DNA from 2 places in the Bacillus sp. 3255 genome. Region 1 is predicted to be linked to the other one. Evidence: riboswitches for the same ligand, from Rfam matches in the RefSeq annotation. Region 1 holds a riboswitch; the other holds the start of a gene.
What was found. A riboswitch is a leader RNA that binds a small molecule or an ion and turns the genes downstream of it on or off. The one in region 1 is predicted to bind S-adenosylmethionine.
Positions count from the first base shown of each region.

Region 2: another riboswitch for S-adenosylmethionine. It lies ahead of J2X61_RS11300 (hypothetical protein); the one in region 1 lies ahead of metA (homoserine O-acetyltransferase MetA).

Region 1 is NZ_JAVDUS010000001.1:190,237-193,647, forward strand. Features, by position in the region: gene J2X61_RS00730 (aminotransferase class I/II-fold pyridoxal phosphate-dependent enzyme) at 1-323, opposite strand, end outside; gene metA (homoserine O-acetyltransferase MetA) at 374-1,318, opposite strand; SAM riboswitch class I at 1,423-1,552, opposite strand; gene J2X61_RS00740 (hypothetical protein) at 1,774-2,001, shown strand; gene corA (magnesium/cobalt transporter CorA) at 2,363-3,298, shown strand; gene tyrS (tyrosine--tRNA ligase) at 3,354-3,411, opposite strand, start outside.
Region 2 is NZ_JAVDUS010000006.1:124,435-127,845, reverse strand. Features, by position in the region: gene J2X61_RS11310 (glycerol-3-phosphate responsive antiterminator) at 26-658, opposite strand; gene J2X61_RS11305 (metallophosphoesterase family protein) at 702-1,544, opposite strand; SAM riboswitch class I at 1,813-1,942, shown strand; gene J2X61_RS11300 (hypothetical protein) at 2,036-2,548, shown strand; partial or broken gene J2X61_RS11295 (transposase) at 2,887-3,103, shown strand; gene J2X61_RS11290 (glycoside hydrolase family 88/105 protein) at 3,160-3,411, opposite strand, start outside.

The sequences.
Region 1 (3,411 bases):
ATTTTCTCAAGCAGACGATACGTACCGCCATACAGATCCAGAGATACGATCAAGTGATCCCCTTGGCTGAAGTAAGCGAACACCGTTTGCAGCGCGGCCATCCCGGAGGAACAGGCAAAGCCGGCATCTCCCGATTCCAATTGCGCGATCGCGTCTTCAAGCACTTTGCGAGTCGGACTTTTCGTACGGGCGTAGTCGAATCCTGTGCTCTGACCGAGTTTCGGATGACGGAAAGCTGTTGCTTGATAAACAGGGAAGGATACGGCTCCGGTTACAGGTTCTTGGATCGAGCCAATTTGGGCGAGACGACTTTCGATTTTCAACAAAGGGGGTTCCTCCTTAAGGGTTTAGGGTACGAATGACGATTCCTGCATTACAATTGCGCACTTGCCAGGCTTTCATTAATGTTGGCATTTAATTCAAAAGGCGTTTCTTGATATACGTAGTAGTTCAACCAGTTGGAGAACAGCAGGTTCGCGTGAGCTCTCCAAGTATTATACGGCTGTCTGCTCGGATCATTGTTCGGGTAGTAATTCTTAGGAACTTCAATCGGAAGTCCTTTGCTCACATCGCGATCGTACTCCCATTTCAATGAATTCGCATCATATTCCGAGTGGCCTGTTACGAAAATGTGCTTCCCGTCGCGCGTAGCTACAATATAAACGCCGGACTCCTCCGAGTCGGACAAAATCTCCAGCTCCGGACATCGCTCGATATCTGCACGGCAAACGTCGGTATGGCGCGATTGAGGAACTTGGAAAATCTCATCAAAGCCGCGCAGCAGCTTCGTATTAGGCACCGCCACCGTGTGCGGGAATACGCCGAACATTTTGTTATCCAGCGCCAGCTTGCGAACGCCGAAGTGATGGTACAAACCCGCTTGGGCCGCCCAGCAAATATGCAGGGTTGAAGTGACGTTTTCCTTACTCCAGTTCAGGATTTGCGTCAGTTCCTCCCAGTAATTCACATCTTCGAAATCCATCTGCTCTACCGGGGCACCCGTAATGATCATGCCGTCCAGCTTCTCGTGTTTAATATCGTCAAAGGTTTTGTAGAACGTTTCCAGATGTTCGGCAGACGTATTCTTGGACGTATGCGTTTTCGGATGCAGCAGTACGAATTCCACCTGCAGCGGGGTATTTCCAATCAAGCGCAGCAGCTGCGTCTCGGTCGTTTCCTTCGTCGGCATAAGATTCAGCAATGCAATGCGAAGTGGACGTATATCTTGGTGATACGCGACCGATTCGTCCATGGTGAAGATGTTCTCTTGGTTTAAAACTTCTTTGGCAGGCAGGTTGTCAGGAATCTTGATCGGCATCCTGTTCACTCCTCTTCATTGTTAGATTTTGGCGTCAAATAAATGCAAAAATGGCCCTCTCTGGAATCAGAGAAAGGCCATGGAAAGTCAAAGTCAATGTCCTTCTCTTATCTCCCAGATTCGCTTGGTCAAGCGTCTCCGCAAGAATTAGCACCGTGCATACCTTTGCTTCCCAAAGGTTTGTCGGTTGCCGGGTGTCATAGGGCTAGTCCCTCCACCTACTCTTGATAAGAAAATGAAACGTATGTGATTAAAATCATCATACTATAAAATGAATGAATGTCAAGACACCAACCCCGTCCGAACAAGCTCTATTCGCAAAGAATTTGCATAGGATTGTCTCCACATGATATTCTTGATACGAAACGTATCATATTCAAATGTTTAAGAGTGCCTGCAAACGGGTAAATACATTATCAAACTGATTGAATCCAAGAGATCAAAGGAGGTTTATTATGACCACAACTTCTTCGGATAGCTTCTCCGCCTTCGCTTCCTTGAACCGGTACTTCGCGCTCAGCGAGCAAGCGAAGCCGACCCGCCAGCAGGCTGAAGATGCGGCCGCTATCCTGTGCCGCGTTTACGGCGCGGAAAGTGAAGAGCAGCTGCTCCAGCATGCCGATCCTGAGTTGATTGATACTTACAAAGAAATCAAGAGCAAAATTTTGAAAGCCGCCATGTAATGGCGAACGGCACCTCCGTTGTTAGCGGCGATCTAACATCGGAGGTGCCGTTTTCGTTCCGGCGGCTCTTTTTTTTCGCACAAGCCAAGCTGTATTTCCATAGAGTATCTCAGGCCGTCATTGCTGCTTATTTCGGCAAACTTTTTGGCTTGAAACGTAATATATGAAGGGTTATACTAGACAAGTATTATTCGACACGGATTAATAAAGGGGGGCATACGTTTGGACGGGGAACCGAGGAGTAGCACCTGCAAGAAATGTAAATTTTATAGTGTAGGAATGCAGACCGGTTATTCCATCATTCGTAGCCTAGGCCATTAATGAATATAACCGGCTGATTCCATGCAAAGGGGTGGATCAGATGAAAACACGGTGGGTTCAGAATGGCATTTTCACATTGGTCGAAGACGTGTCTGTCGCACTAACACCTCCAGAACAAGGCTTTTATTGGATTGATGCAGGAATCGAGGATTTAGAACTTCTACAACCTATGTTCCATCTTCATGATTTGGCCGTGGAGGACTGTTTGAGCGAAGAAGAACAGCGTCCTAAGATTGAATTTTATGATTCGCATTATTTTATCGTGATTAATTCCATACGTTTCGATGATGAAGAGATTTTCCTTCGCGGACTTAATTTATTCCTAAGCAAACATTACATCATTACCGTTACACGGCAGAAAATTAATGAACTGCGCGCTCTGAAGCCCTTTCTCTGGGAAGAGGAGGTGAACAGCGCCGATCGTTTCTTGTACCATCTGGTCGATCTTGTCGTCGATAATTACGTTGCGGTTGGTGACCGTATCGAGGCCAAGCTCGAAAAGCTGGAAGAAGATATTTTAGTAGCGACCAAGAAATCGCATCTGAATGAGATTATCGGGCTCCGCTCCGAAATTCTCTGGCTCAAAAAAGTGCTCGTGCCGCAGCGCGATGTCATCGGCATGCTGGGCAAGAAAGATCTTCGGCTGATCGATCATCAGCTGCAGAAATATTTCGGCGACGTCTACGAGAACGCCGTCAAAATTGTCGATACCTTCGACACGCTCCGCGATCTCATGGGGAACTTGCGAGAAGCGTACCAGTCCTCCCTCTCGAACCGCGCGAATGATATCATGCGCGTCTTCACCGCATTAACCACGATTTTCATGCCGCTGACGTTCATTACAGGTGTGTTCGGAATGAATTTCGATAACGTGTTGGGGCTCCAGATCCCGCATGGCGACGAATATGTGTTAGCTGTCATGGGATTGCTGGGCATTGGGATGTATATTTTATTCCGTAAGAAGGAATGGTTATAAATATAAGGGCTTCTTGAAGCAGTTATCTGCTGTCAAGGAGCCCTTTTTGCTTGTATCAATGCAGCTTGATTCTCACGAATTTACGTTTCCCCACCTGGATGATATCGCCTTCC
Region 2 (3,411 bases), on a different contig from region 1:
AAAATTTCCGGTCTGTGCCTACGGTTCACACAATGCTGCGAAGCTTCTTCTCATCCGGGGCAAAAGATTCACGCCATAACTCCGACTTGGAAGAAGATACGGCGGTGGCTCCATATTTGAAATCTTCCATGGCATGGCTTCGTTCGAACAGCAAACCGCCGGTAATGATCGGCAGGGAGGTGAACTTCTTGATCTCCCGGATCATCTCCGGAATTCGCGCCGGCATCACTTCGATGATATCGGGCTCGATTTGGGTCAGGCTCTTGGCTATGTTCTCCAACCCTTCGGTATCTACGAGGAAAAAGCGTTGAATGGCGAGCAGCCCCATCTTTTTCGCTGTTTTGACGACATTCGTCTTCGTCGTAATAATCCCGGTCGGTTTGATCACTTTGGCCAAGTAGTCCATGCCGTAGGCGTCCGTGCTTAAACCGCCTATTTTCTCCAAATGCAGGAAGACCGGCAGCTGATGACTTTTGAACACATCCACGTACCCTTTGATGACCCCAATGTGCCCGGTAAGCAGAAATACGCCGCTAAGTTGGTTTCTGAGCGATAAAGCAAGTTCGATCTGCTTCGGCTCCTTGATCGAGGCCACCATACGGTGTGCGCTTAACCGTTGGAAAAACAGCTCGCCTTCATCGTTCTTAAGCTTCTTCATCCATCAGACCTCCTGGTAAACGCCTGTGTTCGAACCGAAACCGCTATTTGTGTTCCGCTGCCAGCCGCAGGGAAACCGTACATGCCCGATCCGATTCTTGGCCGCGAGCAAGAGGGTTGTGTCTAAAGTGCTTCATGTTGTTGTACAGCATCTCGACATTGTCTGTGAGGGCCGCGTCCGCTACATCTACAGCACTAATGCGAATTTCATCCCGGTCGATCTCCACAACCCGCAAACCGTGCTGGTCAAGACACGCCGACAGCTGAACGAACGTCCAGTTCTGCTGATTCACGATCGAATCGATATGCGTATGGCCGTTGAAATAAATGCCGACTCCTTCTTTCTTGCTCAGCACCTTCCACATATCGATGTCCGGATGAATGGAGCCCTTATCCTTATCCGAATTCGTCGTCGTCTTATGTACCGGGTGATGGGCAAAAACTAATACCGGCTTCGTTCCGGATGCTTGGATGACCTCTTCGAACCAGCTCAGCTGCTCTTCGTCAACCCAGCCTCCCCAATCCTCGAAATCCATCTCTTTGGCCGTATCCAGAAACACGAGGTCAGCCACTTCCGTCTTAACGACATGATAGCGGGCTTGTCCGCTGATTGCGAGCACTTCGTTTCTCGTTGACGCATATAGATCGTGGTTCCCTAGAGCATGGTAAAACGTTCTGCCGCCATTGCGTAAGATCTCGTAGACTTCATTCAGTTCCGAGGAATGTCCGTAATTGGTGAGATCGCCCAAAGAAATATGAGCATCCCCTTCCACTTCCATAAATCGTCTCAAAAAGGTTTGATAGAAATCGTTACGGGCTTCCAACCATCCTGGAATTGCTTCATCAACCTCGTGATAATGTAGATCTCCCATTAGTACTAATCGCATGAGTTCTCTCCTACCTTCTATCAAATTTGATGTGACGCCATCTCCTGTAATGATAATGAACAAGTGTAAAATTTATTTACAAGTTTACTTTTATTTTTTGTAAATATTTTACGTTCAGGCGGCTGTCATGCAAAAAAAACGAGCCAATGCCGGTAACGGCATTGGCTCGTCTCTTGTTTTTTGACATTCTCGTGTACAGGCATGATGGAAATTCCCTTGACAACAAGGCCTTTTATAGTAAGATAAAAACAATTGAATATGTTGAATTTTCTTATCAAGAGCAGGTGGAGGGACTAGCCCGATGAAGCCCGGCAACCGACAGACCTTCGTAACACGAAGGCGTGCACGGTGCTAATTCTTGCGGAGACGCTACGTATAGCGAATCCGGGAGATAAGAGCGAGGATCTGACATTGTAAGCTTAAGACCTTTCTCTGCTTCCGGAGAAGGTCTTTTTTGCTTTATCATCCAACTTGTTTGCAGGAGGGATCCCATGTCGATCACGATGAAAGAACACACACACCGCGAGCGGGATATTCATCCCCAGCGGCAAGATAGCCGAGAATGGTCTGATCCGGCGAACGGTCTCGACTCATTAGGGGCTTACAGAATTATTCGAATCGAACTATTTCGATATGACAGCGAGCTTGCAGCCAAGCGGCAGCTGGGAGACCAATCGCAGCTTTGCGGGCTCATGGCAATTACCACCACTCTCGGAGTCGTCGGCTTAAGAGAATTCGCGATTCCCTGCAGCAGCTTGAGAGGCGATTTCACGATGTGGGCTTCTCAGTTTCAGCGTTTGAAAGGTCTGAACCTGCCGGATAGCCTGGACTATGTTCAACGCAGGTATGAGGCGCTCGGACCCGAGAGATCCGAGTTCATGGAGTCGGCACTCCTGGATGCTGCCGGCAAAACGAAGCTTACTTTCATTACCGGCAAGGATCGAAGTGACTTCATGGAACGAGCCTACCTCCTGGCGCATACGCAAGCGTATGTCAGGTTCTAAAATAAGCCGCAGCGACAAGAAAGCTCGGCTCCTCCAAGAGAGCCAAGCCTCTACCGAGAGTCCCGCCCATAGCGGGAATTTCTCCTGTTACATGCAGCCTGGCGGATCCTTGAATGCTGAATAACAGGAATTCCTCCCGTTATTCAGACCTAACTCGCAGCCATTACGCGAAATGGGGATAAATTAACGGGAGGAATTCCCTTTATTCGTACAACTGGGCTAATTTTCACGCGAATAACGGGAGAAATTCCAGTTACGCCCTGCGGCTGACTAGGAAAAACCGTCAGGGAATATTAATGTGCCCCCGTGAACAGGAGACTACGGTTGGCGCCCAAATCAGCATGTCGCGTCGCGGCAATTGTTTAGACAACGCCGTTATGGAAAGCTTCTTCTCGCATCTCAAAGCAGAAGCGCTCTACCCATATGATATCCGTTCGATTGAAGAAGCTCGACAACGAATTGAGGCTTTTATCCAATTTTATAATGAAGAACGCATTCCAATTAAAGCTAAACAAGCTGACACCGATAGAGTATCGGCACCAGCTTGCCGTATAGGGCTTTTTTTCAATGTCTACAATTTGGGGTCTTGACCAGCGGTCTTCCACGTTCATTTAAATTTTATTGACAATTTCCTTATTCTGAATCAGTGCGACCAGATAAGCCAGGGTCAATCCTTGGCCCCACCCTTGCACTCTCTTCTTGGAGATCACCTTGTAATCGTCAACGGAATACATGACCGCCGTACCTGCGGACACATTCCGGACGGATCCGTCTTCGTCGATATTGGCCAGAATGCCTTCGTACGCTTTGGCCATATAGTTTTGATGCATCGGATGTCCATAGCTAACCAGTGCGGCGGCAAT